Regions from separate parts of the Kitasatospora sp. NPDC050543 genome, predicted to be linked through region 1. Evidence: riboswitches for the same ligand, from Rfam matches in the RefSeq annotation. Region 1 holds a riboswitch; the other holds the start of a gene.
The links. A riboswitch is a leader RNA that binds a small molecule or an ion and turns the genes downstream of it on or off. The one in region 1 is predicted to bind cyclic di-AMP.

Region 1 (4,436 bases):
GCCCTTCCTGGCCACCACCAAGGTGCTGATGGGCCTGGTGCGGGCGGGTGTCGGCCGCGAGGCCGGGCACGAGGTCATCAAGGAGCACGCCGTCGCCTCCGCGCTGGCGATGCGCGGCGGGGCCCGGGAGAACGAGCTGCTGGACCGGCTGGCCGAGGACGCGCGCGTCCCGCTGGACCGCGCCGCGCTGGACGCGCTGCTCGCCGACCGGCTCTCCTTCACCGGCGCGGCCGGGGCGCAGGTCGCCGAGGTCGTGCGACGGATCGAGGCCGTCGCCGCCGCCTACCCCGAGGCAGCCAAGTACGCGCCCGGCGACATCCTCTGACGTAGCATCAGTGCATTCGCGCGGCCCTCAGGGCCCGGTCGCCGTCCCGGTGGCCGGGCCCTGAGGCGTCTCGCCGCCGGGGCGTCCCGGGTCGAACGGCGGGGTGGTGGTGGCGCAGTTCCACTCGCAAGTCGGCTCGGCCACCGGGTGGTCGGGCGCCAGGACGTTGCCGCGTACCGTCGCCAGCGCCAGCAGCCCGCCGGTGGTCAGCAGGCCGGCGCAGATCAGCATCGAGGTGTGGAAGGCGGAGTCGACCGCCTCGGGCACCCGGTAGGCCTCCCCGCTCAGCCCCGACAGGGCGGGCAGCGCCGCGACGGCGAGCAGGCCGGCCGCCCGGGCGGCGGCGTTGTTGACACCGCTCGCGATCCCGGCCCGCCTGACCTCCACGGCGGCCAGCACCGTCGCCGTCAGCGGCGCGACCAGCAGCGTCATCCCGCAGCCCAGCACCGTGCTCGCGGGCAGCACGTCCGTCCAGTAGGAGGCGTCCGGCCCGATCCGCAGCATCAGCAGCACCCCGGCCGCGCAGATCAGCGGGCCGACGAAGAGCGGCAGCCGCGGGCCGATCCGCTTGCCCAGGCGCCCGGCCCGCGAGGACAGTGCGAGCATCAGGATCGTGATCGGGAGCAGGGCCAGGCCCGAGGTGAGCGGCGAGAAGCCGCTGACCGTCTGCAGCTGCACCACCAGCAGGAAGAACACCCCGCTGAACGCGCTGTACACGCAGAGCGTGACCAGATTGACGGAGGTGAACAGCCGGGAGGCGAACAGCTCGGGCGGCAGCATCGGCTCGGAGCGGCGCCGCTCGGTGGTGATGAAGGCCGCACCCAGCAGCACCCCGGCCACCGCCGTGACCCAGACCGCGGGTGAGAGTCCCTCACCGGCCGCCGTCAGCGCGTAGGTGATCGCGCCGAGCGCGAGCGCGGCCAGCGTGGCGCCGAGCACGTCGAAGCTTCCGGTGGCGCTCTCGTCCCGGGTCTCCGGAACGTGACGGGCGGCGACCGCGACCACGACGGCGGCCAGTGGCACGTTCAGCAGGAAGATCCACCGCCAGCCTGGCCCGTCCACCAGCCAGCCGCCGAGGAAGGGGCCGACGGCCGCGGCCACCCCGCCCAGGCCCGACCAGAGGCCGACCGCGGGGGAGCGGTCCTCCGGGTGGAAGGAGGCCTGGAGCATCGCCAGGGATCCGGGGGTGAGCAGTGCGCCGCCGATCCCCTGGAGGGCGCGGGCGGCGATCAGGAACCCGATCGAGGGCGCGGCGGCGCAGGCGGCCGAGGCGACGGCGAACCAGCAGACGCCGAGTAGGAAGATCCTGCGCCGGCCGTACCGGTCGCCGAGCGCGCCACCGAGCAGGATCAGCCCGGCGAGTGTGAGCAGATAGGCGTTCAGGGTCCACTGCAGGGCGGCCAGTGAGGCGTTCAGATCGATGCCGATCCGGGGCAGCGCGACGTTGACCACGGTGCCGTCGAGCATGGCCATGCTGGAGCCCAGGACTGTGGCGAGCAGCACCCATCGCCCCTGTGCGGTGCCGAGCCGCAGTCCGCCGGCGGAGTCTTTTGCCACGGCCCGATCGTGCGCGCCCGGGGGTGAAGTGACAAGGCTCACCGGCGGCGTGTCGGCCGGTGACCGAGAATATCCGGCCGTGTACGGAGTGCCCCGAATATGACCGGATCCTCGGTGGCCGGTAGCGCAGCGCAACTGGATTGTGCACATACTGCGTAGGCGATCATTCGGAGCGTCACGGTAATTCGGCGAATTGTTGACCGGTGAAGAGATCGACATTGCTTCGATCGGGTCGATGGGCTTTGCTTCAGCGACCGCCCGGCCCTGGTCCGGACGGCTCCCCGGGTAGAACGCCTAGTCCTGCCGCTGCCCGGAGGTATCGGAACTGAGCTCTGTACGGCAGGAGCGGGGGAACCACAGGTAAGTTGCCGTCCCGGAATTCCGGGGCGGCTTGGGGTGAAGCCGCGCTTGCGGCCGGGCAACTCCAGCCCGAACCCGACAGCTCACCTCGCAGGCGTCGGAGAGGAAATCCCCCATGCCCGCACAGGCAACCCCCCTTCGTAACCGCCTGCCCCGCCTCGCCCGCATCGGCATCGCCACCGGCGTCGTCGGCGCCGTGTTCGGCCTCCCGCTGGTGACCGCCGCGACCGCCCAGGCCCACGAGGCCCCGGCCGCCAAGACCCAGCAGTCGGCCCCGGCCGCCGCGACCAGCACCGACGCTGTCGCCGTTGCCGAGAAGCCCGCCGCCGCGCCCGCCGAGGCCGCTCCGGCCCCGGCCGCCGCGCCCGCCGAGCAGAAGTACAAGGTCGTCGGCGGCGACTCGCTGTCGAAGATCGCCGCCTCGCACAAGGTTGAGGGTGGCTGGCACGCGCTGTACGACCACAACCGTGACGTGGTCGGCGCCAACCCGAACCTGATCTTCCCCGGTCAGCAGCTCTCGCTGAACGGCAAGCCGGTCGCCCAGGCCCCCGCGGCCCCGGTCGAGAAGCCCGCGGCCCCGGTCCAGAAGCCCGCCGCCCCGGCGAAGAAGCCCGCCGCCCCGGCCCCGGTCAAGCAGACCCCCAAGCCGGCCAAGCCCACCGAGAAGCCCGCCGCCCCGGCGAAGCAGGCCCCCAAGCCCGCCGCCACCACCCCGGCCACCCCGGCGCCCGCCACCAAGCCGGCCACCGCCAACGCCTCGGGCTACACCGCGCCGATCGCCGGCGCCAAGCTCGGCACCGCCTACGGCGTGGCCGGCTCCATGTGGGCCAGCGGCCACCACACCGGCGCCGACTTCGTCGCCCCGACCGGGACCCCGCTCAAGGCTGTCGCCGCGGGCACCGTGGTCAAGGCCGGCCCCGGCGGCGCCTACGGTAACGAGGTCGAGATCAAGCTCGCCGACGGCAAGTACGCCCAGTACGCCCACCTGTCCTCGATCGGCGTCAAGGTCGGCCAGACCGTGACCGTCGGTCAGCAGATCGGCCTCTCCGGTGCCACCGGCAACGTGACCGGCCCGCACCTGCACTTCGAGATCCGCACCGGCTCGGAGTACGGCTCGGACATCGACCCGATCGCGTACCTGCGCGCGCACGGCGTCAGCATCTGATCCTCCGGGATCCGCTCCACCGCGGTACCTGACCAGTCGCGGTGAACACACCGGGCCGGGCCGGCTTGCGAAGTCTCTTCGCGGCCGGCCCGGCCGGTCGCGTTTGTGCCCGCGGCGGCCGTCGTACCGGACGCACCGTCAGCTCCGGCCTCGCCCCCCGCCCGGCTCAGCGGGCGGTCGGGCCGGTGTGGGCCGCGGCGAGCAGGGCGTGCACGGCGTGGCCGAACTCCTCGGCGTCGGCGACCTGCCGGGGGAAGGCCAGCCGGACGTCCTGGTGGGTGCGCTCGCGTTCCAGGCGCAGCACGATGCCGAGCCGGTCCAGCGCCAGCGGTACCACCTGGTGAACGCCCGCGAGCAGGCCCGGCTCGATCAGCCGGGTGAGGGTGAGCAGCGCGTCCGGGTGGTCGTCGGCCAGGTGCGTGAGCAGGCCCGCCTCGTACCGGGCGAGCGGGTCGGCCTCGGCGGCCGCGAGGGCGGCGCGGTCGACGCACGAGCTTCCGTGCGGGGTGCTCAGCGCGGCCTGGGTGATCTCCAGCCAGAGATGGGCGAACTGGCCGTCGTCCGCCCGGTGGGCCGGGTGCAGGCGCCCGGCCACCGCGAGCCGGCCGCGGATCCGCTGGCGGACGGCGACCGGTGCCACGTCGGTCAGTTCGAGCACCGCGCTCGCTCCGGTGGGCGGCGCCTGTGCGGCGGCGAGGGCCGGGTCGCTGTCGGCCGGGACGCTCAGCCGGAGCCTGCCGCCGCCGCGGGCCAGGGAGTGGCCCGCGAAGAGTTCGTAGCGCTGCCCGCCGACCGCGAGGGTCAGGGACGCGGCGGCGGTGAGCAGGCTGCGGATGCGCTCGGCGTGGGTCGGCTCGGGTGTGTCGCGGTCGACGTGGCTCATGTCAGCGCTCCGGGTGGCGTAGGCAGGGACAAGATTAGGTTAGCCTTACCTTGGTCATTCGGGGCTGGTTGGCAACACCCGGCCGCCCGCGGGGTCCGCGAGGCCGGGGTGGCCCGGTGGACGGGGTGTGCGGCGGCGGCAGTTCG
Region 2 (4,436 bases), on a different contig from region 1:
CCAGCGGACGGCCTCGGAGAAGGACTCCGCGCCGATCGGAGCGATCATGAACTCCTGGATGTCCACGTTGGAGTCCGCGTGCGAACCACCGTTGAGGATGTTCATCATCGGGACGGGCAGCACGTGCGCGTTCGGGCCACCGAGGTAGCGGAACAGCGGCAGGTCGGAGGCCTCGGAGGCGGCGTGCGCCACGGCGAGCGAGACGCCGAGGATGGCGTTGGCGCCGAGCGAGGACTTGTCCGGGGTGGCGTCCAGGTCGAGCATGGCCTGGTCGATCAGGCGCTGCTCGGTGGCGTCGTAGCCGACCAGCTCCGGGCCGATCTGCTCGATGACGGCCAGGACGGCCTTCTCCACGCCCTTGCCGAAGTAACGGTTCTTGTCACCGTCGCGCAGCTCCAGCGCCTCGAAGGCGCCGGTGGAGGCGCCGGACGGGACAGCGGCACGGCCGGTGCTGCCGTCGTCGAGACCGACCTCGACCTCGACCGTGGGGTTGCCACGGGAGTCGAGAATCTCACGGGCTACGACGACATCAATGGACGGCACGAGGCATCTCCTATGCGGAAGCAGGTCCTACGGACAGGTGTGGCGTCAGCGGACGATTGCGGAGTCGTTTCGACCAGAGCCTAACGGCACGGGCCCGCCGGGCCACGCTGGCCCAGGTTCCGTCTCAGGGTGTGGCCCGGCTACCCGCCGGTAGTTCACCTGGTTGCCCCACGGGAGGCACCGGGAGCCCCGCCGAGGGCCGTACCGGGGCGAACCCGGTACGGCCCGTGCGCCACAGTCGCGTTGCAGTCAGAGCACCGCCGCGGTGCAACCGCGGCGCCGCCGTGTCACGGCCGTATCGCGCCCGGCCGGGACCTGGCCGTCAGCCCAGGTGCAGGACCTGGCCTGGGAGGATCAGGTCCGGGTTGTCACCGACGGTGTCGCGGTTGCCGTCGTACACCGCGTGCCAGCCGCCGGCGACCTGCTGCGCGCCGGCGATGGCGGAGAGGTTGTCGCCGGAGCGGACGGTGTAGTCATGGGCGGCCGGCGCGGGCGCGGCCTCGGGCGCGCTCGCCGGGTCGGACACGCTGGCCTGCACCGGCGCGGGCGCGGGCGCGGCGACCGGCGCGGCGGCGGACTCGGCCACGGGCTGCGCCTCGGGCTCGGCGGCGCGCTCGTCGGTGGACGCGGCCGGGGGCAGCGAGGTGGGCGGGGCACTGGAGTCACCGGCGAACTGGCTGTAGACGCTCTGGTGGCTGGTCCAGTACCAGGCGCCGTTGTTCTGGTACCAGTACACCTTCGCGTCCTCGTCCCAGCCGGCCTTGCCGGAGAAGACCGGGGCGGAGCTCGGGGCGCTCGGCCGGATCGGCTTGGAGTCGACCTTGGGCTCCGCCTGCTGAGTGTCCGCCGGGGCGTCCGCGGGCTTGGGCTGGACGGCGGCCGGCGAGGCGTCCGAGGAGGACGAGGCCGCGGAGCCGGTGTCGACCTGGGCGGCGGCGCCGCCCTTGGCCAGCCCCGCCTTCGCCGAGCAGACCGGCCAGGCGCCGGGCCCCTGCGCGGCGAGGACCTTCTCGGCGACGGCGATCTGCTGGCCCTTCGACGCCTGGTGCGCCTGCGCGGCGTACTGGTTGCCGCCGTAGGCCTTCCAGGTGTTGGAGGTGAACTGCAGCCCCCCGTAGAAGCCGTTGCCGCTGTTGATGCTCCAGTTGCCACCGCTCTCGCACTGCGCGACGGCGTCCCAGGTGAAGACGTCGGCTGCGTGGGCTCCGGTGGCGCTGAGCAGCGGCATCGCGAGTCCGACGCCGGTCACTCCGGCGACGGCGATCGCCTTCTCGGTCTGGGTGCGACGACGGTGACGGCCATTACCAGCGAACAGCATGTCGGTGTCCCTCTCCGCCCGCCTGCGAGGTGAGCTGTCGGGTTCGGACCGGGAGGTGGCCCGGCCGCGTGGAGCGGGAATCTCTTCCCGCGCCTGCGGCTTCACCCCAAGCCGTGGGGACGGCAACAAACCTGGTTCCCCCGCCCCTGCCCAGGGGTCTGGTCGGTTTCCCGAAACGCGGCGGGCAGGACTCGGCGTTCCACGCTCGGGGCTCGCACTGCGAGCTCCACGGAGGTTAGACGGATCCTCATACCGATCACAAGCTCATATCGCAGACATCACATAGAAATTACGACAGTCGATTGATCGTCCACAAACGGTACAAGTATGTCCGGATTGATCCGCATTCAGATCGCCTCTGACGCAGGTCGATCGACACGCCGTCCGCGTGACACCCCTGTTGCCCGCGAGGCCTCAGGGGTGAATGCCACGGGAAGTTCACGAAGCCCTCGCATGATCAGACCGCCACGCCAGCGCAGGTCATCGGGGTCGGCGGCGAGACGAAGATCGGGAAGTCGGGTGAGCAGTGTGGCCAGCGCGGCCTGACCCTCCAGCCGGGCCAGCGGCGCGCCGATGCAGTAGTGGATTCCGTGGCCGAAACCGAGGTGCGGGTTGTCCTTTCTGGCCAAGTCGAGGGTGTTCTCGGCCGCGAACCGGGCCGGATCGCGATCGGCCGCCGCCAGCACCACCAGCACCGGATCACCGACCGGGATGTCCACCCCGCCGATCGTCAGCGGGCTCGTCGCGAACCGCCAGGTGGCCAGCTCCACCGGTCCGTCGTAGCGCAGCAGTTCCTCGACCGCCGTCCCCAGCAGCCCCTGCTCCCCCCGCGCGATCGAGGACTGCAGCAGCGCCCGCTGCTCCGGGTGGCGCAGCAGCGCGAACACCCCGTTGCCGATCAGGTTGACCGTCGTCTCGAAGCCCGCGAACAGCAGGATGAAGGCCATCGCCGCGGCCTCGTTCTCGGTCAGGTGCTCCCCGTGGTCGCTGGCCCGGATCAGCCCCGAGATCAGGTCGTCGCCGAGGTCCGCCCGCTTGCGGTGGATCAGCTCCAGCAGGTACGAGCGCATCCGCTTCACCGCCCGCGCGACCCCGCCGCGCGGACCGCCGCCGTGGCGGATCATCATGCCGGCCCAGTCCCGGAAGTCGTCCTGGTCCTCCTCCGGTACGCCCAGCAGGTCGCAGATCGCGTAGATGGGGAGCGGGAAGGCGAACTCGTGGATCAGGTCCGCCGACCCGCGCGCCGCGAACGAGTCGATCAGGCGGTCGGTCAGCTGCTGCACCCTCGGCTGGAACTCGGCGACCCGGCGCGGGGTGAAGGCCTTGGACACCAGCCGGCGCAGCCGGGTGTGGTCCGGCGGGTCGATGTTCAGCAGGTGCGTCATCAGATCCGCGCTGCGCTCACCCGGAATCCCCACCCGGCCGCTGCGGTGGGCCTGCTCGCTGTGGTGCGCCGGGTTCTTGGACAGCCGGCTGTCGGCCAGCGCCTGCCGCGCGTCCGCGTACCTGGTGACCAGCCAGGCGTCCACACCGCTGGGCAGCGTGGTCCGGTGCACGGGCGCGTGCTCGCGCAGCCACGCGTACGCGGGGTACGGGTTCGCGGCGAACTCCCACGTGAAGAGGGGCGGCTGGGCGCCGGCGGGCTGATCGGGGCTGGGCTGATCTGGCATGTCTTGACCGTATCCGTTGGCGGGGAGGGGTGAGCCTGGTCACCTGCGGGGTAATCCCTGTTGCGGAGGGTCGTGCCGTGTCTACGATCCCTCCGACTGGACATTGGTGGGCGCCGGTGCGGTGTCGCCCCCAGGAAGGAGCGCACCATGCGAGTAGCCGGGGCAGTGGTGGTCATCGCGGTACTCAGCGGCGGGTCGGGTGCCGACCTGGCCCGCCGGTTCACGGCCGCCGGCGCCAACGGCGTGCTGATCGCCGACCAGCACCCGGGGGTCGCCGAGGACCTCGCCGCCGAGCTCGACCGGACCGGCTGCCCGGTCGTCGGCGTGTGCGCCGACATCCACCGGCCCAGCGACGTCGCCGCCCTCGTCGACACCACCGAGAAGCACCTCGGGCCGATCGACCTGTTCTGCGTCGCCGGGCCCGGCGGCGAGCGGATCGTCTCCCTCTCCGACCTGCCCGACCACCTGGACCTGGAGCGGCTCGCCGAGCTGCTCGCCCTGGTCGGTGAGGCGATCAGCGAGGTCGTCCAGGAGCAGCCCCACCACCGGGCCGACAGCCCGACGTACGCCGCGTAGGGCACCTCCGCAGGGCGCCCACGGGGGGCTTGCGGGGGCGGCGGGGGCGTGTTCAGCCGGTGAGGCCCTCCGCCGCGCGCACCGCGTCGCGGTAGCCGCGGGCGGCCGCCCGGAGCGCGGCGTCCACGTCCACGCCGGCGTCGTGCGCCCGCTGCACCACCGCGAGCAGCAACCGGCCCGCCGACTGCGCCGTCAGCTCGCGCGGCAGCTCGTACGGGGCGTCCGGCACCCCGGTGAACTCCGCGCGACGCACCCGGGAGACCAGCTTCGCCGCGTACGCCAGGGCCGGCAGACCGGCCGGCACGCCGTCCAGCACCGACTCGCGCTGC

Region 2: another riboswitch for cyclic di-AMP. It lies ahead of ACIBH3_RS01740 (transglycosylase family protein); the one in region 1 lies ahead of ACIBH3_RS09230 (peptidoglycan DD-metalloendopeptidase family protein).

The regions. Positions count from the first base shown of each region.
Region 1 is NZ_JBITGZ010000005.1:332,739-337,174, reverse strand. It holds gene purB (adenylosuccinate lyase) at 1-325, shown strand, start outside; gene ACIBH3_RS09235 (MFS transporter) at 353-1,882, opposite strand; cyclic di-AMP (ydaO/yuaA leader) riboswitch at 2,201-2,354, shown strand; gene ACIBH3_RS09230 (peptidoglycan DD-metalloendopeptidase family protein) at 2,358-3,407, shown strand; gene ACIBH3_RS09225 (DUF2470 domain-containing protein) at 3,574-4,290, opposite strand.
Region 2 is NZ_JBITGZ010000001.1:418,307-422,742, forward strand. It holds gene eno (phosphopyruvate hydratase) at 1-543, opposite strand, end outside; gene ACIBH3_RS01740 (transglycosylase family protein) at 866-1,861, opposite strand; cyclic di-AMP (ydaO/yuaA leader) riboswitch at 1,867-2,036, opposite strand; gene ACIBH3_RS01745 (cytochrome P450) at 2,209-3,531, opposite strand; gene ACIBH3_RS01750 (SDR family NAD(P)-dependent oxidoreductase) at 3,679-4,107, shown strand; gene ACIBH3_RS01755 (MazG family protein) at 4,160-4,436, opposite strand, start outside.